2 regions of the Brevibacterium sanguinis genome follow, and region 2 is predicted to be linked to the other one. Evidence: predicted binding sites of a transcription regulator. Region 2 holds the regulator's gene; the other holds the start of a gene.
The links. Region 2 encodes HspR, which represses chaperone genes until heat shock. Its sites were predicted from a motif close to AAGTTGAGTCNNNNNGACTCAACTT; they were not measured.
Positions count from the first base shown of each region.

Region 1: clpB (ATP-dependent chaperone ClpB) is a predicted target of HspR. The motif match lies at 7,612-7,636, and genes of this name have one in related genera.

Region 1 is NZ_BAAAMB010000007.1:44,297-53,880, reverse strand. Features, by position in the region: gene ABD154_RS08490 (GTP pyrophosphokinase) at 1-400, shown strand, start outside; gene ABD154_RS08485 (DUF5926 family protein) at 456-1,328, shown strand; gene ABD154_RS08480 (glycosyltransferase family 2 protein) at 1,331-2,080, shown strand; gene pheA (prephenate dehydratase) at 2,077-3,027, shown strand; gene ABD154_RS08470 (FAD-binding dehydrogenase) at 3,058-4,725, shown strand; gene ABD154_RS08465 (NAD-dependent epimerase/dehydratase family protein) at 4,722-5,684, opposite strand; gene ABD154_RS08460 (Na+/H+ antiporter) at 5,970-7,550, shown strand; gene clpB (ATP-dependent chaperone ClpB) at 7,690-9,584, shown strand, end outside.
Region 2 is NZ_BAAAMB010000014.1:161,662-171,245, reverse strand. Features, by position in the region: gene dnaK (molecular chaperone DnaK) at 1-1,559, shown strand, start outside; gene ABD154_RS15525 (nucleotide exchange factor GrpE) at 1,559-2,221, shown strand; gene ABD154_RS15520 (DnaJ C-terminal domain-containing protein) at 2,434-3,492, shown strand; gene ABD154_RS15515 (heat shock protein transcriptional repressor HspR) at 3,507-3,974, shown strand; gene ABD154_RS15510 (purine-cytosine permease family protein) at 4,590-6,263, shown strand; gene ABD154_RS15505 (urease subunit gamma) at 6,263-6,565, shown strand; gene ureB (urease subunit beta) at 6,578-6,913, shown strand; gene ABD154_RS15495 (urease subunit alpha) at 6,906-8,609, shown strand; gene ABD154_RS15490 (urease accessory UreF family protein) at 8,609-9,349, shown strand; gene ureG (urease accessory protein UreG) at 9,342-9,584, shown strand, end outside.

The DNA of each region.
Region 1 (9,584 bases), on a different contig from region 2:
CCTCTTCAAACCCGGTCAGGTGCTCACCTCCGACTCGCAGCAGGAGAGGCTCGGCCTCGTCCTCGCCGGGCTCTTCGCGCAGGCCGATTCCGTCGCCGGCTTCATCGCCGACGACGTCGGCGCCTACCTCGGCCTCGGCAACGCGGCCCCGCCGCGGGCGATGACCGACCCCGACGCCGAGGCGCCCTCGATCGAAGTGACCATCCGCGAGCTCAAGCACTCCTACGTCCTCGCCGCCGACGAGGTGGGCCGCCATGGGATCATCCGCTTCGAGACCCTCGGGCTCACCCCGGACAACCCGGACCGGGCGGGACTGCCCTCCCCCGGCGACACTCTGCGGGTGCGGATGGACGAGTCCCACTCGACCCGGTACTTCATTCCCGTCGCCGGGGAGAGTTGACGCCGCACCGGACGCTGACCGCCCAGGGGCCCGGCACCGATTAGACTTGCGTCCCATGGGAAAGAAGTCGAAGCGCTCCAAGGAAGACCTCATCGCCAAGCGTCTGGCCCGGGCTCAGGCCACGGCCTTCGTGCCCCGCCCCTTCGAGGGCCTGCCGTTCGAAGCCGACCTCATCTGCCTGCGCGAACTCGTGCCCGCCGCGACCGCGGAGGTCCGGCTGCGCGAGGACTTCGGCGGACACACCGTGACGATCGCCTCCCTGCTGCCGGCGGCCTGGCAGGCCTGGCACCGCGAGGACGGGACCGTGCTCGCCGGCATGCAGGTGCCCGTGTCCTCGACCGATGCCTCCCGTGACGTCGCCCGCGGCATCCTCGCCGCTGTCGACGCGAGCCCCGGCACGACGATCGAGGCGACGACCGAACCCGGTGAGGGACCGCGGCTGCAGGACATCCTCGACGACGCCCACCCCTTCGACGTCCGCGTCCTCGAGACCTTCGAGTACTGGGAGCTGCCCGGTGACGACGCCGAGGTGGCGGCGGCCCTCGAACAGGCCAACGACTCGATCGCCCCGACGGAGAAGCTCGCCTCCGTCGACTCCGCCTACTGGACGGAGATGTCGGGCCGGACCTATGTGCGCTGGGCCCGCAGCGAAGGCGAGGACCAGGTCGTCGACGCCCTCGCGCGGCTGCAGGCCGAGGGGCGCAACGACCTCGGCGGACCGGGGACGTTCCTCGGCTACTTCCGCGCCCACGGGATCATCGTGCCCGTCTGGGAGCTCGAGTTCGGCACCCAGGTCGACGACGTCGAGGAGCCGATCGCCGAGTTCGCGACCCGTCTCGACGAGGCCCTGAGCGACGACTCCCCGCTGAGCACCGAGGCCCGCCGGACCCGCTCCGGCATCGTCGCCCGCCAGCTCACCATCCACTGACCATGGCTGAGCACCCGAGCCCGATCGGCATCGCCGCCGTCATCCCCGCGATGAATGAGGCCGAGCGCATCGCGGCGACCGTGGCGAGCACGAAGCTCATCCCCGGCGTCGACATCGTCATGGTCGTCGACGACGGGTCGAGCGATGACACCGGCACCGTGGCCCGGCGCGCCGGCGCCGAGGTCGTCACCCACCCGAAGAACAAGGGCAAGGCCGCGGCGATGATGACCGGGGCCTTCGCGATCCGCAACCGGGAGATCTCTCAGACCCCGCCCGGACAGACTCCGGCCCACCGGGCGCTGCTCTTCATCGACGGCGACCTCGAGGACTCCGCGGTCAACACCGCACCCCTGGCAGCCCCCGTGCTCGCCGGAGAGGCCGATATGACGATCGCCATCCTGCCCGCGCAGAAGCGCAAGGGCGGGGGCTTCGGCTTCGTCGTCGGGCTCGCGAAGAAGGGCATCGCCGAACTCTCCGGGTTCGAGGCCACCCAGCCCCTGTCGGGCATGCGCTGCCTCTCCCGGGAGGCCTTCGACGCGGCCCTGCCGTTCGCCGCCGGGTGGGGTGTGGAGACCGGCATGACGATCGACGTCGTCAACGCCGGGCTGCGCGTCGAGGAGGTCGAATGCGACCTCCACCACCGGGTCACCGGCCGCGATCTCAAGGCGCAGCTCCACCGCGCCGCCCAGTACCGCGATGTCGCCCGGGCGCTCATGGCCAGGCGGCGGCAGGCGAAGCAGGCGTCCTCATGAGGTACGCGTACCTCGGCCCCGAGGCGACCTTCACCGAAGCCGCCCTGCTCAGCTACCTCGGCGAGCAGGGACAGACCGAGACGGCGACGACCCTGCCGATGCGGGGCGCCGCGGCCGCCCTCGACGCCGTCCTCGACGGCGACTGCGCGGCCGCGATCGTGCCGATCGAGAACTCCGTCGAAGGCGGTGTGCCCGCGACGATCGACGCGCTCACCGGGCACGGAGACCTGCAGATCATCGCCGAGGTGGTCGTGCCCGTCCGCTTCGTCCTCGCGGTGCGCCCGGGCACCGACCCGACCGCGATCACGTCGTTCGGCAGCCACCCGCACGGTGAGGCGCAGGTGCGCGGCTACATGGCCGAGCACTTCCCCGACGCCGTCTACATTCCGACGTCCTCGACGGCCGCGGCCGCCCGCGACCTCGCCGGCGACGCCGCGGACTACGTCGCCGCCGTGTGCCCGGCCCTGGCCGCGCAGCGCTACGGCCTCGACGTCATCGCCGAGGACATCGGCGACCGCCAGGATGCCGTCACCCGCTTCGTCGTCGTCACCCTGCCCGGACGCATTCCCGACCCGACGGGAGCGGACAAGACCACGGTCGTCGCGGCCCTGCGCTCCGACCGGGCCGGCGCCCTCCTCGAACTCCTCGAGCAGTTCTCGACGCGCGGGATCACGATGTCGCGGATCGAGTCGCGCCCGACCGGCGACCGCCTCGGCCTCTACCAGTTCTCGATCGACCTGCTCGGCCACATCAGCGAAGCTCGGGTCTCCGATGCCCTCATCGGCGTCCACCGGGTCGCCCGGTCCCTGACCTTCCTCGGCAGCTACCCGAGCGCCGACGGCACCCGGCCGATCGTCGATCCGACGACGACCGACGCCTCGTTCGACGACGCGATCGCCTGGATGTCCGGCATCCTCGACGCTGCGGATGGTTCGCCGACCGCCTGACCCCACCCGCCGACGAAGGAGTCGAGCCCGATGAGCACCGCCGCCACCTCACCGACCCCGGACGCGATCATCGTCGGAGCCGGCCTCGCCGGGCTCGTCGCCGCCCACGAGCTCACGCAGGCCGGCAGGTCCGTGCTCATCGTCGACCAGGAGAACCGGGCCAACCTCGGCGGGCAGGCCCACTGGTCGCTCGGCGGCCTGTTCCTCGTCGACTCCCCCGAGCAGCGCCGCCTCGGCGTCCGGGACTCCCTCGCCCTCGCGCGGCAGGACTGGGCCGCCTCGGCGGGCTTCGACCGGGCCGAGGACCGCTGGCCGCGCGCGTGGGCCGACGCCTACCTCGAGTTCGCCGCCGGGGAGAAGCGGGACTACCTGCGCAGGCTCGGTCTGCGGCTCACCCCGATCGTCGGCTGGGCCGAGCGCGGTGGGTCCGGTGCCTCCGAGCACGGGAACTCCGTACCCCGGTTCCACCTCACGTGGGGCACCGGCCCCGAGGTGGTCCGGGTGTTCCGGGAACCCGTCGAGGCGGCGGAGGAGCGCGGGCTCGTCGACCTGCGCTTCCGCCACCGGGTCGACGAACTCGTCGTCGCCGACGGCGCCGTCGTCGGCATCCGCGGGCACGTGCTCGCCCCGAGTCCGACGGCCAGGGGTGTGGCCTCGAACCGCGAGGAGGTCGGCGAGTTCGAGTTCCGCGCTCCCGCCGTCATCGTCTCCAGCGGCGGGATCGGCCACAATGCCGAACTGCTGCGCCGCTTCTGGCCCACCGACCGCCTCGGCGAGTTCCCCGCCCACCTGCTGGCCGGCGTGCCCGCGCACGTCGACGGGCGGATGCTCGACATCGCGCAGGCGGCCGGGGCGAACCTCATCAACCGCGACCGGATCTGGGCGTACACGGAGGGCATCGAGAACTGGAATCCGATCTGGCCGGGCCACGGGATCAGGATCATCCCGGGACCGTCGTCGCTGTGGTTCGACGCCGCCGGCAACCGCTTCCCCGCCCCGAACTACCCGGGCTTCGACACGAACCGGACGATGGCGGCGATCCTCGGCACCGGTCACGACTACTCGTGGTTCGTCCTCAACGAGACGATCATCGCCAAGGAGTTCGCGCTCTCGGGCTCCGAGCAGAACCCCGACATCACGCTCAAGGACTGGCGGCTGAGCCTCGCGCGCGCCCGGTCCACCGGGGCTCCGGCCCCGGTCGAGGCGTTCACGCGCTTCGGTGCCGACTTCGTCGTCGCGGACACGACCGAGGAGCTCGTCGCGGGGATGAACGCGCGCTCCCGCGGACCCGTCATCGACCACGACCACCTCGTCGCCCAGATCGTCGACCGGGACCGGGAGGTCGCCAACCCCTACTCGAAGGACCCGCAGGTGCAGGCGATCCACGGAGCCCGCCGCTACCTCGGCGATCGGATCGTGCGGGTGGCGCCACCGCATGAGATCCTCGATCCCGCGCACGGCCCGCTCATTGCGGTGCGGCTGGGGATCCTCTCACGCAAGACCCTCGGCGGGCTCGAGACGAACCTCGAGGGTGAGGTGCTCGCGTCCGACGGGACGCCGATCCCCGGGCTCTTCGCCGCCGGTGAGGTCAGCGGCTTCGGGGGCATGCACGGGTACAACGCGCTCGAGGGGACGTTCCTCGGCGGGTGCATCTTCACGGGGCTGCGGACCGGACGGGCCGTGGCGCAGTCGGTCTAGGCGCTCCGGTCCGGGGCGTCGGGGCCCTGCTGGAAGCGCGAGGGCGTGAGGAACTGCGTCGTCGAGATGCCGAGGACGCGCTGCTGCCGGGAGAGGTTGTACGTCCGGTCGAACTGCAGGTACTCGACGAGGAAGAGCCGGGCGCTGTCGCCGCGCTTGAAGAGGGACTTGACCTTGAGCCCGACCTTCGCCGCGACGAGGGCCTTGTCCTTCGCGATCGCCTCGATGACGACCGGCGGATAGCCCATGCGCGCGAAGTGCGTGGCCACGGCGTCCTTGAGCCGGTACGGCGTGGGGTCGCCGATGTTGAACGGACCGGAGGCCGAGGGCACATCGAGGCACGCGAGCGCGGCCCGCACGAGGTTGTCGATCGCCGTCAGCGTCATCTTCTGCCGACCGCCGCCGGGCAGGGTGAGCACGCCCTTCTTCGCGAAGTGGCTGAGGCTGGGCATGAGCATCGTCTCCCCCGGGCCGTAGACCGCGGCGGGACGGAGGACGGCGGCGTCCGGGCGGATGCGGGCGAGCAGCTGTTCGGCGAGCACATGCGTCTTCGCATAGTCGTCGTGGTACTCGCTCGGATCCTGCGGGCCCGCCTCCTCCCACAGATCGGTGTGCGGCTGGGTGGGCGAGTAGACCGTCGTCGAGGAGATGTGGACGATCCGGGCGTCGGCGAAGACGTCGAGGACGTGGCGCGTGCCGGTCACGCGGACATCGTAGAAGTCGTCGTAGGCCGCGGTGACATCGGTGAGTCCGGCGCAGTGGAAGACCGCGGTGACGGACTTCGCCAGCGACTGCACCGCGGTCGGGGCCGGCTGCCTGATGTCCCACTCGTGGAAGTTGACCCCGGGGATCTCCGGGTCGCGGCGGCAGAGCGCATAGACCGTCTCGTCACGCGCCGCCAGGGCGCGAGCGATGGCTCCGCCGATGAAGCCGCTTGCGCCGGTCACCACTATCGCCACCGCTGCTCCTTCCCTTCAACCGCTCTCCCGCACGCTGTGCGTCGCCCTGCTAGTGCCACTGTAGCCGACGCCGGGCCCGCATCCGCGCGGATGCCCACGTGGTCGATCCGCATCCGCGACATCGCACGGTCCGCACCGGCCCGCGACACCCCGGCCCCGCCTCGGCGCCGCGATTTCCTCACCCTTTCCCCTCTCAAGCGGTGAGCGCGAGCCTACAATGGGCACTGTCGCAACCGATACCTGTGCGAACAGCCTGCTCGCACACGCCGCCGCAGGAGGATGCCGATGACGACTCTGCTCATGGTCATCGGCTTCGGCGCGGCGACGAGCATCGTCGTCGGGATCGGACAGCGGCTCCGTCTGCCCTGGCCGGCGCTCATGGTCGTCGTCGGCATCGCCGGCGCGTTCATCCCCACCTTCGCCGATGTCACGATCGATCCCGAGCTCATCCTCCCCCTCTTCCTCCCGCCGCTGCTCTTCGCCGCCGCGCAGAAGACCTCGTGGGCGCTCTTCGCGATCCGGTGGCGGACGATCCTCGGCATGGCCATCGCCCTCGTCGGCGTCACGGTCGCCGCCGTCGCCGGCTCCGCGCTGCTCCTCATCCCGGGGATCACGATCGCCGCGGCCATCGCCCTCGGCGCGATGCTCGCCCCGCCGGACCCCGTCGCCGTCGACGCGGTCGCCGGCACCGTGTCGATCCCGCGCCGGATCATGAGCACCCTGCAGAGCGAGGGCCTGTTCAACGACGCCGCCTCCCTCGTCATCTTCCAGACCGCGATGGCCGCCGCCCTGGCCGACACGGATGTCGACTTCGGCAGCCTCGCCGTCGCCTTCGTCCTCTCGGCGGTCGTCGCGATCGCCATCGGCTGGCTCGTCGTCTTCGTCGCGTGGTGGGTGATGGAGCGGATCGACCACACGGTCGCCCGCTCCTCCCTCCTCCTCGTCCTCCCCTTCGGCGTCTACCTGCTCGCCGAGCACTTCCACGCCAGCGGCGTCATCGCCGTCGTCGTCGCCGCCCTCGAGGTCCGCCGGCGCGACGTCGAGGGCAACTCCGCTGAACGCGTCACGCAGGCCACGACATGGCAGGTCCTCGAGATGCTCATCACCGGCATCGCGTTCGGCCTCATCGGCCTCGACCTCCGCGTCGTCATCGAGACCGAGAACGCCGACCTCGGGCGCGCCGTGCTCATCGGGCTGGCGATCGCCGCGGTCATCATCGTCGTGCGATTCGTCTGGCTCCTGCTCTCCATGCTGCTCATCAGCAAGCGCATCCGGGAGGAGGATCCGGACGCGGCCCCGCTCAACGTCCGCGACTCGGTGCTCATGACCTGGGGCGGGATGCGCGGGCTGGCGACGATCGCCCTGGCCCTGTCGATCCCGCAGCTGACCGACACCGGCGAGCCGTTCCCCGGTCGCTCCTACCTCCTCGTCGCCGCCGCCGTCGTCCTCCTCGTCACCCTCGTCCTCGCGGGCCTGACGTTCCCGGCCGTCGTCGGTGCCCTCGGCATCGACGACGAGGCGGAGAAGGAGAGGCGGCAGACGGAGGAGATCGCGAAGCGCGCGTATGCCGCGGCGATCAGGCAGATCCAGTCCGATGACGACCTGCCCGATGATGTCGCCGAGGCGCTGCGGACCCGGTTCAGGACGCTGCGCACCCAGCTGCTCGGCACTCCCGATGATCAGGTGAGTGCGGAGAAGGCGACCGAGTTCAAGGAGAACCGCCAGCGGCTCCTCGCCGTGCAGAAGCGGGCGATGCAGGCCGCCCGCGACGAGGTGCTCCGGGCCCGCCGCGAACGCGGCATCGACCCCGAGGCGGCGGACAAGGTGCTGCGGCGCTTCGACCTGCAGGCGGTGCTGCAGTCATGACCGGGACGGAGGCATGGGACCCCTGACATGATCGCTTGTGTGAACTGACCCTCGAAAATCAAAGTTGAGTGGAATAGACTCAACTTTGGAGGCGTTGCACCAGAGAGAAGCACAATCCACCACTGTTGAGGAGATGCGCATGGACGCACAGATGACCACCAAATCGCGAGAGGCGCTGCAGACGGCAGTCAACGACGTCGTTGCGCGCCACAACAACCAGGTCGAGCCCGCCCACATCGTGGCCGCACTGCTCGAGCAGCCCGATTCTCTCGCCTCGAACCTCCTGGCGAATGTCGGCGCTGACCGCAACACCGTGCTCACCGCGGTCGCCGCCGTCATCGGCGGCTTCCCCACCGTGAGCGGACAGTCCGTGGCGCAGCCGAGCCTGTCCCGGGCCGCCCTCGAGCTGATGAACCAGGCGCAGGAGGAGATGACCTCGCTCGGAGACCAGTACGTCTCCACCGAGCATCTGCTGCTCGCCGCCGCCGGCGGCCATGACGGCTCCGGCGATGCGCTGCGCGCCAACGGCGCCAGCCGCGACGCCCTGCTCGCGGCTCTGCCGGAGCTGCGCGGAGGCAAGAAGGTGACCTCGGAGAACCCCGAGGACACGATGCAGTCGCTCGAGAAGTTCGGCATCGACCTCACCGCCGCCGCGCGCGAGGGGAAGCTCGATCCCGTCATCGGCCGCGACAAGGAAGTCCGTCGCGTCATCCAGGTGCTCTCCCGCCGGACGAAGAACAACCCCGTCCTCATCGGCGAGCCCGGAGTCGGCAAGACGGCCGTCGTCGAGGGCCTCGCCCAGCGCATCGTCGCCGGTGACGTGCCCGAGTCGCTGCGGGACAAGACGCTCATCAGCCTCGACCTCTCGGCCATGGTGGCCGGCGCGAAGTACCGCGGCGAGTTCGAGGAGCGGCTCAAGGCGGTGCTCGAGGAGATCAAGAACGCCGACGGCCAGATCATCACGTTCATCGACGAGCTCCACACGATCGTCGGCGCCGGTGCCGGCGGCGACTCCTCGATGGACGCCGGCAACATGCTCAAGCCGATGCTCGCCCGCGGCGAGCTGCGGCTCATCGGCGCGACGACCCTCGACGAGTACCGCGAGAACATCGAGAAGGATCCGGCGCTCGAGCGTCGCTTCCAGCAGGTCTACGTCGGGGAGCCGAGCGTCGAGGACACGATCGCGATCCTCCGCGGTCTCAAGGAGCGCTACGAGGCCCACCACAAGGTCTCGATCAACGACGGCGCGCTCGTCGCCGCGGCGGGTCTGTCGAACCGGTACATCACCGGCCGTCAGCTGCCGGACAAGGCGATCGACCTCGTCGACGAGGCGGCCAGCCGGCTGCGCATGGAGATCGACTCCGCTCCGGCGGAGATCGACGAGCTGCGCCGCTCGGTCGACCGTCTGAAGATGGAGGAGATGGCGCTGTCGAAGGAGACGGACTCCGCGTCGCAGGAGCGCCTGAGCAATCTGCGCGCCGACCTCGCCGACAAGGAGGAGAACCTCCGTGCCCTCGAGGCGACGTGGGAATCCCAGCGGGCCGGCCTCAACCGGGTCGGTGAGCTGAAGACGAAGCTCGACGAGCTGCGGTCGCAGGCCGAGAAGGCCCAGCGCGACACCGACCTGGAGACGGCGTCCCGCCTGCTCTACGGGGAGATCCCCGCCGTGCAGAAGGAGATCGCCGAGGCCGAAGCCGAAGAGGCCGAAGCCGATGCCGGGCAGAGCTCGGATCCGATGGTCAGCGACAAGGTCACGGCCAACGACATCGCCGAGGTCGTCGCCTCGTGGACCGGCATCCCCGCCGGACGTCTCATGCAGGGCGAGGTCGAGAAGCTCCTCGGCGCCGAGAACGAGCTGGGCAAGCGACTCATCGGGCAGAAGGACGCGGTTGCAGCGGTCTCCGATGCGATCCGCCGGTCCCGGGCCGGGGTCTCCGACCCGGATCGCCCGACCGGTTCGTTCCTCTTCCTCGGCCCCACGGGTGTCGGCAAGACGGAGCTCGCGAAGTCGCTGGCCGACTTCCTCTTCGACGA
Region 2 (9,584 bases):
AGGAGAAGGTCACCGACGCGGTCATCACCGTTCCGGCCTACTTCAACGATGCTGAGCGTCAGGCCACGAAGGACGCCGGTGAGATCGCCGGCCTCAACGTCCTGCGCATCATCAACGAGCCCACCGCTGCCGCTCTGGCCTACGGCCTCGAGCGCGGCAAGGAAGACGAGCTCATCCTCGTCTTCGACCTCGGTGGCGGTACGTTCGACGTCTCGCTGCTCGAAGTCGGCAAGGACGACGACGACTTCTCGACCATTCAGGTCCGTGCGACCTCCGGCGACAACCGCCTCGGCGGTGACGACTGGGATCAGCGGATCGTCGATTGGCTGGTCGAGCAGGTCAAGAACAACTACGGCGTCGACCTGACCAAGGACTCGACGGCCATGCAGCGTCTCAAGGAGGCCGCTGAGCAGGCGAAGAAGGAGCTCTCGTCCGCGACGAGCACCAACATCTCCCTGCAGTACCTCTCGATGAGCGAGAACGGTCCGATCCACCTCGACGAGACCCTCACCCGGGCGAAGTTCGAGGACCTGACCAAGGACCTCCTCGAGCGCACGAAGGCCCCGTTCCACGCGGTGATGAAGGATGCCGGCGTGTCCGTCAAGGACATCGACCACGTCGTCCTCGTCGGCGGTTCGACCCGTATGCCCGGCGTCACCCAGGTCGTCACCGAGCTCACCGGAGGCAAGGAGCCCAACAAGGGCGTCAACCCCGATGAGGTCGTCGCGATCGGCGCTGCCGTCCAGGCCGGTGTGCTCATGGGCGAACGCAAGGACGTCCTGCTCATCGACGTCACCCCGCTCTCGCTCGGACTCGAGACCAAGGGCGGCGTGATGACGAAGCTCATCGAGCGCAACACCCCGATCCCGACGAAGCGCTCGGAGACGTTCACCACGGCTGAGGACAACCAGCCGTCGGTGTCGATCCAGGTCTTCCAGGGTGAGCGCGAGTTCACGCGCGACAACAAGAACCTCGGCACCTTCGAGCTGACCGGCATCGCGCCGGCTCCGCGCGGCGTGCCGCAGATCGAGGTCGCGTTCGACATCGACGCCAACGGCATCGTCCATGTCTCGGCCACCGACAAGGGAACCGGCAAGGAGCAGTCGATGACGATCACCGGCGGCTCGGCCCTCCCCAAGGAGGACATCGAGCGCATGGTGCGTGAGGCCGAGGAGCACGCGGAAGAGGACAAGAAGCGCCGTGAGGCCGCTGACGTCCGCAACAACGCGGAGAACCTCGCCTACCAGACGCAGAAGCTGCTCGACGACAACGCCGACAAGCTGCCCGAGGACATCAAGACCGAGCTCCAGGGCGACGTCGATGCTGTCAAGGAAGCTCTCAACGGCGAAGACGACGACGCCGTGAAGAAGGCGTTCGACACGCTCACCGAGAAGCAGCAGAAGATCGGTGAGGCCATCTACCAGCAGCAGGAGTCCGGCGCGGCCGGTGGCGCTGCCGGTGGTGCCGACCAGGGCAGCAGCGACGCAGGCACCGGTGCCGACGACGATGTCGTCGACGCCGAGGTCGTGGATGATGATGAGGACGAGGGGAAGAAGTAATGACGACCGAGGGCAACGATCCGTCGTCCGAGGAGCCAGGCTTCACCTTCCATGACAAGCGTCGGGTCGATCCCGAGACCGGTGAGCTCCGTCCCGAAGCCGACCCGCAGTCGGCTTCGGGGGAGTCCGGTGAGGGAGCCGACACCGAGGAGGTGCTGGCCGACGCCAGCGACCTCGGTGTCGAGATCCCGGCCGACGCCTCATCGCTCAACGACACCGAGGCGGCCGGCAGCGAACCCGCTCCCGGCTCCGAGGCCGCGGCCCACCTCGCCGACCTCAAGCGCATCAACGCCGAGTACGCGGCCTACCGGATGCGCGCCGATCGCGAACGCGAGCGGGCGTCCGTGGGCGGAACCGTCAAGGTCGTCGAGGCCTTGGTTCCCGTCCTCGACGAGGTGCGTCTGGCGCAGGAGAACGGCGACGTCTCCGGGCCCTTCGAGGCCCACGTGAACAAGCTCATCGACGCGCTGGCCAAGGTCGGCGTCGAGCAGTACGGCGCAGTCGGCGACGAGTTCGATCCGCACCTGCATGAGGCTCTCATGCAGCAGCCGTCGGACGAAGTCGAGGTGCCGACGGTGTTCATGGTCATGCAGCCGGGCTACCGCATGGGTGATCGCATCATCCGCGCGGCCCGCGTCGGCGTGCAGCAGCCAGAGGACTGACCGTTCCACCTTCGCCGAGGTGACCCGCCACCCCAGCGTCCGGCCACGGACGCTGGGAGCGGGGACCGCCTCGGCGACGGTCCGGAATCACCGGGAGGGAAGCCTTCGCGGGGATTGCGGATTGTGAGCAGACAGATGAACGGACGAATGACAGAGCCGGGGCGGACACGCACCGGCAGGCACAACAGGACTGAGAAGAAGGGAGGTGCCAGATGAGTACCGGACCGCAGAACGACTGGTTCGAGAAGGACTTCTACAAGACCCTCGGCGTCTCCAAGGACGCGTCGGACTCCGAGATCAAGAAGGCCTACCGCAAGCTCGCGCGGAAGTACCATCCGGACGCGAATCCGGGGGACGCCGAGGCGGAGGCCAAGTTCAAGGAGATCGGACAGGCCCACCAGGTGCTGTCGAACAAGGAATCGCGCGAACAGTACGACCAGGTCCGCGCCATGGGCAGCGGTGCCAGGTTCAGCGCCGGCGCCGGTGGTGCCGGGGGAGCCGGCGGCGGCTTCGACGACGTGTTCTCCGACCTCTTCGGAGGCGGCGGGCGCACCCGGACCCGGACGACCTACAGCGGCGGCGGGTTCGGCGGCGGCAGCGGCTACGGCGACGTGCCCCCGGATCTCGCCGATCTCCTCAACGGGTTCGGCGGCGGGTCGTACGGCGGCTACGGCGGCGGTTACGACACGGGCTTCGGCGGCGGATATTCGCCACCGGTCAAGGGCGGGGACATCAAGTCCTCGACGAACCTCAGCTTCACCGAGGCGGCCAACGGCGCATCCGTGAAGCTGCAGATGCCCGGCGGCAAGCCGCTGACCGTGCGCACCCCGATCGGCGTCAAGGACGGACAGAAGATCCGACTGGCCGGCAAGGGCAAGCAGAGCCCGAACGGCGGCGATCCCGGTGACGTCATCCTCACCGTCCACGTCAAGCCCCACCCGGTGTTCACCCGCGACGGGGACAACCTGCGGATGGACCTGCCGGTGAGCTTCGACGAGGCGGCGCTCGGCGCCGAGGTCAAGGTGCCCACGCTCGGCGGTCAGCCGGTGAAGGTGAAGATCCCCGCGGGCACGCCCTCGGGTCGGACCCTGCGGGTGCGCGGCAAGGGCGTGAAGACGAAGAAGGGCACGGGCGATCTGCTCGTCACCGTCGAGATCGTCGCGCCGAAGAACCTCTCGAAGGAAGCGAAGGAAGCCGTCGAAGCCTACAAGGCGGCGACGGAATCCGACGACCCGCGTGCCGGCCTGCTCGATCGGGCCAAGGCAAGCTGAGGCAGTGAGGCAGGATGCAGTTCTCTCAGAGCGCAGCGCTCTACGTCATCTCGGTGGCGGCGGAATTGGCGGGGATGCACCCGCAGACCCTGCGGCAGTATGACCGGATGGGTCTCGTCACCCCGCAGCGCACGGCCGGCAAGGGCCGACGCTACTCGGGGCGGGACATCGCCAAGCTGCGCCTGATCCAGCATCTCTCGAAGGACGAGGGGGTCAACCTCGTCGGGATCAAGAAGATCATGGAGATGCAGAACCAGATCGACGCCCTGCGCAGCCGGAACCGGGAACTCGAGGAGGAGGTCCTCGCCGAGGCGGCGGCACGCGAACGCGATTCGCGTGTCTTCGCTGCCGGTTCCGGCGGCGATGTCGTCTCGATCGCGCGCGGCCGGCGACCCAAGGTCACCGCCGAATCGGAGGCCGGTGCCGTCGTGCTCTACGACGATTTCACCACCCGAAGAGTGCGCGGCCCGGCGAAGGCGTGAGGGAAATTTGAGCGGCACCGAGCGGCTGTGACGGCAGCCTGAGCGGCAACGGGTGGCTGTGACCAGGGGCGGAGCATCATTTCCAGGGGCGGAGCGATCCGCCCCTTTCTCATGCCCGGATCGGGTTGTGGCCAGTTCGCTCTGAGATGGCCAAGGCTGCCTTGGCCATCTCAGTCTCAACTGGCGCAAACCGGGCCCCGACCCGGATTCCACCGGCGTTGCGCGTGGGGAGGTCGCTTGTCCGGCACACGCCCGTTTCGCCGACATCGCTCGACCTGTGTAACCCCGCCGAACCACCCGAACGTCGCTTTGGCTCATCCTGTTTTGGGCGGCTCACGTTTTGAACAGAGCCGCTCGAACCAGGATGAGCCGCAACGTGAGGCTGCGAGGGTGGGAGCCTCAGAGGGCGCGAGTCATGGGTTGCGAGAACTCACGACAGGCAACCGTCCGGCGGCCAGAGTCGTGTGAGCGCACTGCGCCTACCAGGGCACCTGGTGCGCGGCACTGTCCGCTGTCGAAACACAGGCGAAACGTTGCTCGCCACGGGACGAAACAATCGACTGTCAGGATGGGCGCTGTTGAGATCGACGAGCGACCGAGGAGACCACCATGACGATGTCTGCAGACAAGTCGACGGCGCCACCGGGGACGAGCCGCGAGGCGAAGGCCGCAGCGCGCGAGAGTCTCGAGGACTACACTCTGAGATTCGCGCCGCGCTCCTACCGCACGTGGGCACCGGCCGTGGTGGCGACGAGTGCACTGGGCGGCATCGCGTATCTCGCTGACTTCTCGATCGGCGCGAGCATCGGCCTGGCTCACGGCACAGCCAACGGCATCCTCGGCATCCTCACGGCGGCCATCATCATCTTCCTCACCGGCTGGCCCCTGGCCTTCTACGCCGCGCGCTACAACCTCGACCTCGATCTCATCACCCGCGGCGCAGGGTTCGGGTACTACGGCTCTGTGATCACGAACATCATCTTCGCCACCTTCACGTTCATCTTCTTCGCCCTCGAGGGATCGATCATGGCCCAAGGGCTCTATTTGGGACTCGGCATCCCGCGCCCGCTCGGCTACCTCCTCTCCACCGTCATCATCTTCCCGCTCGTCATCTTCGGCATGAAGGCGCTGGCCCGACTGCAGGTCTCGACGACACCGCTCTGGCTCGTCCTCATGGTCGTCCCCGTCGGCTACCTCATCGCCTTCCAACCGGAATCCGTGAGCACCTTCTTCGCGTACCAGGGCGAGAGCGGCGAGAGCGCGAACTTCGCCTCGGCCATGCTCGCCGCCGGAGTCTGCCTCTCGCTCATTGCCCAGATCGCCGAGCAGATCGACTACCTGCGATTCATGCCCCCGCGCACTCCGGCCAACCGTCGCAGCTGGTGGACGGCGGTGATCCTCGCCGGTCCGGGCTGGGTGATCTTCGGTGCGATCAAGCAGATCATCGGCATGTTCCTCGCCGTCTACCTCATCGCCAACGTGCCCGGGGCCACCGGATTCGCGACCGAGCCGGTCCAGCAGCTGCTCGCCACCTACGAGCAGATGATGCCGCAATGGCTCGCCCTGCTGCTCGCCGTCGTCCTCGTCGTCATCTCCCAGGTGAAGATCAACGTGACGAACGCCTACTCCGGGTCACTGGCGTGGACGAACGCATACACCCGGATCACCAAGCGCTACCCCGGGCGGATCACCTTCCTCGTCGTCAACCTGCTCTTCGCTCTGGCGCTCATGGAGCTCAACATGTTCGACTTCCTCAACGCGATCCTCAGCTTCTACGCCAACCTCGCGATGTCGTGGATCTGCGTCGTCGCCGCGGACATCGCCATCAACAAGTACGTGCTGGGACTCTCACCGAAGACCCCGGAGTTCAGGCGCGGCATGCTCTACGACTGGAACCCGGTCGGCGTCGTCTCCCTCGTGCTCTCCGGTGGGGTGTCCATCGCCATCTACTTCGGTGCCTTCGGGGCCGCGGTCCAGCCGTTCTCCCCGCTCTTCGCCGTCGGCATCGCCATCGTCGCCACACCGCTCATGGCGATCATCACCCGGGGGCGCTTCTACCTGCGTCGACAGGACGACGGCATCGACGTGCCGATGTATGACGACCACGGCAACCCCACGGATGCGACCCTGTGGTGCCACGTCACGGAGATGGAGTTCGAGCGTCCCGACATGATCGCCTCGGCGAAGACCGGACCGAACGGGGAGACGCTCTATCTCAGCTCGCTGGCACTGTCGACCGACCGCCTCGGCGAACATGTCCTGCCGGCCGACCCTGTCCGGGAGCGCTGATGCATTTCACACCGGGGGACACGGAGAAGCTGCTGCTCTCCGTCGCCGGCATGGTCGCCCGCGATCGCCTGTCGCGGGGGGTTCCGCTCAACTATCCCGAATCCGTTGCGCTGCTGAGCACGTGGGTGATCGAGCGGGCGCGTGAGGGGGCCGCGGTCGAGGAGCTCATGGTCACCGGGCGGGAGGTCCTCAGTCGCGACGATGTCATGGACGATGTGGCGCCGATGCTCCACGACGTCCAGGTCGAGGCCACGTTCCCCGACGGGCGCAAGCTCGTCACCATCCACAATCCCATCGACTGACAGGACCGCGTCATGGCAGGCACGAGAGACCACGGGCCGGGAGCCGTGCGGGTGCGCGAGGGCACCCGCCTCCTCAACGCACGCGCCGCCGAGGCGGACACCGGCAGCATCACCATCGAGAACACGGGAGATCGTCCGGTGCAGATCGGATCGCACTTCCACCTGCCCGATGTCAACGCCGCATTGGCGTTCGACCGGGCTCGGGCCGAGGGCTGCCGGCTCGACATTCCGGCCGGGACCTCGATCCGGTTCGAACCGGGGGCGTCGCGGACCGTGCCGATCGTCCGCCTCGGCGGTCGTGCCCGGGTGCCCGGACTGCAGATTCCCACGGGCGGTTCTGATGGCTGAGATCTCCGCTCAGCGCTACGCCTCTCTCTACGGACCGACGACCGGGGACCACGTCCGCCTCGGGGACACCGACCTGTGGATCGAGATCGAGGACGATCGGACATTCGGCGGTGACGAAGCGGTCTTCGGCGGGGGCAAGTCGATTCGCGAATCGATGCTCCAGGGCACGACGACGCGCGTCGAGGGGGCACCGGACACCGTGATCACGAATGTCATCGTCCTCGACTGGTGGGGGATCATCCGCACCGACGTCGGCATCCGCGACGGCGTGATCACGGCTCTGGGCCGGGCGGGCAACCCCGACATCGCCGACGGGGTCGATCCGGGTCTGCAGATCGGCCCGTCGACCGACGTCATCTCCGGCGAGGGCCGGATCCTCACCGCCGGTGGGATCGACTCGCACGTCCACCTGCTGTCGCCGTCGCAGATCCATGAGGCGCTCGCCACCGGAATCACCACCGTGGTCGGCGGCGGAACGGGGCCGTCGGAGGGGAGCAAGGCGACGACGGTGACGCCCGGAGCGTGGCATCTGGGGATGATGCTGCGCGCACTCGACGCACTGCCGGTCAACGTCCTCCTCCTCGGCAAAGGCAACACTGTCTCCGCCGCGGGTCTGGCCGAACAGGCCCTCGGCGGGGCGGCAGGGTACAAGATCCATGAGGACTGGGGCGCGACACCGGCCGCGATCGACGCCGCGCTGCGCGCCGCCGACGATCACGGCCTGCAGGTCGCACTCCACTCGGACTCGCTCAACGAGTCGGGCTTCGTCGAGTCGACGATCGCCGCGATCGCCGGGCGCAGCATCCACGCCTTCCACGTCGAAGGCGCCGGCGGCGGCCATGCCCCCGACATCCTCTCGATCGCCGCGCTGGAGAACATCATCCCCGGTTCGACCAATCCGACTCTTCCGCACACGGTCAACACCGTCGCCGAGCACCTCGACATGCTCATGGTCTGCCACCACCTCAACCCCAGCGTGCCCGAGGACCTCGCCTTCGCCGAATCGCGCATCCGGGCGACGACGATCGCCGCCGAGGACATCCTCCACGACCTCGGCGCCCTGTCGATCACCTCCTCGGACGCTCAGGCGATGGGCCGCATCGGCGAGGTCATCACCCGCACCTGGCAGGTCGCCCACGCGATGAAGCTGCGGCGGGGGCGCCTCGGCGAGACGATGCCGGCCGACAATGAGCGGGCACGCCGGTACGTGGCGAAGTACACGATCAATCCGGCGATCGCCCATGGGGTCGATGCGCACCTCGGTTCCGTCGAAGTCGGGAAGATGGCCGATCTCGTGCTGTGGGATCCGCGCTTCTTCGGCGTCCGCCCCGACCTCGTCATCAAGGGCGGGGCGATCGCCTGGGCCGGTCTCGGCGATCCGAACGCGTCGATTCCGACCCCGCAGCCGGTGCTCATGCGGCCGGCTTTCGGGGATGCCCTCGGGGCGACGACCTCGGTGTCGTTCGTCGCTCCGGCCGCCCTCGACAGCGGGCTGCGGGAGCGCTTGGGCCTGCGCCGGGAGCTGCGTGCCGTCGCGCCGACGCGGGGGATCGGGAAGGCGGACATGCGCAACAACGACGTCCGTCCCACCATCGACATCGACCCGGACACGTTCCAGATCGCCATCGACGGCGACCTCGTCACCGCGGCACCCGCACATGCGCTGCCGCTCGCCCAGCTCTACCAGATGTTCTGATGGACACGGTGACGCTCGACGCGCTGGGGCCCGGGGCCGCCTCGGCGATCATCATGCTCCTCGCCGACGCCCGCCTGCCCGCGGGAGCGCACGTGACCTCGAACGGCGTCGAAGCCGGACTGCGCCATGGGCTCGCGCCGAGGGAGGTCGCAGCCTACATGCGCGCGCGGATGCGCACCGTCGTCCGCGTGGAGGCCGGCACCGCCGTCGTCACCCGCCATGCCCTGATCGGCGCTCGCGTCGTCGGAGCTGAGATCGACCGCGGCGGCGGGCGCGACCGGGAGTCCGGTGCGATCCTCGCCGACATCAGCGACGAATGGGCGGCGCGCACTCCCAGCCCGGCACTGCGGGAGATCGCCGAGGTGCTCGGTGCGGGACTGCGTCGCGTGGCGGTCACGCTGTGGCCCGAGGTGGACCCGGTGCTGCCGCGACGCGGACTTCCGCGTCCTGTGGTGCTCGGCGCCATCGCCGCAGCCGCCGGGATCCCGGCAGCCGACCTCGTTCGCCTCGTCGCCTACGACGATGCGCAGACGGTCGCCGCTGCGATGCTCAAACTCGAACCGATGGATCCGCTTGCGGCCACCGGTTGGGTGCTCGAGGCGTGCACCGCCTTCGAGCCCTGTGTCGCCGATCTGGCGACGCTCACCGACCCCGCAGCGATTCCCGCTGCCGGGGCACCGCTCATCGAGGACTGGGCAGAGGCCCAGTCCGCACTGCCGAGGAGGCTGTTCCGTGCCTGAGTTCCCCACCCCGCATCGTTCCCTGCGACTCGGAGTCGCCGGCCCCGTGGGCACCGGCAAGAGTTCGCTCATCGCGATGATCTGCCGCACCCTGGCCGAGGAGATCCGCATCGGGGTGATCACCAACGACATCTACACCGACGAGGATGCCCGGCTGCTCAGGGCCGCCGGGGTGCTCGATCCCGACCGGATCCGCGCCATCGAGACCGGTGCCTGCCCTCACACGGCGATCCGC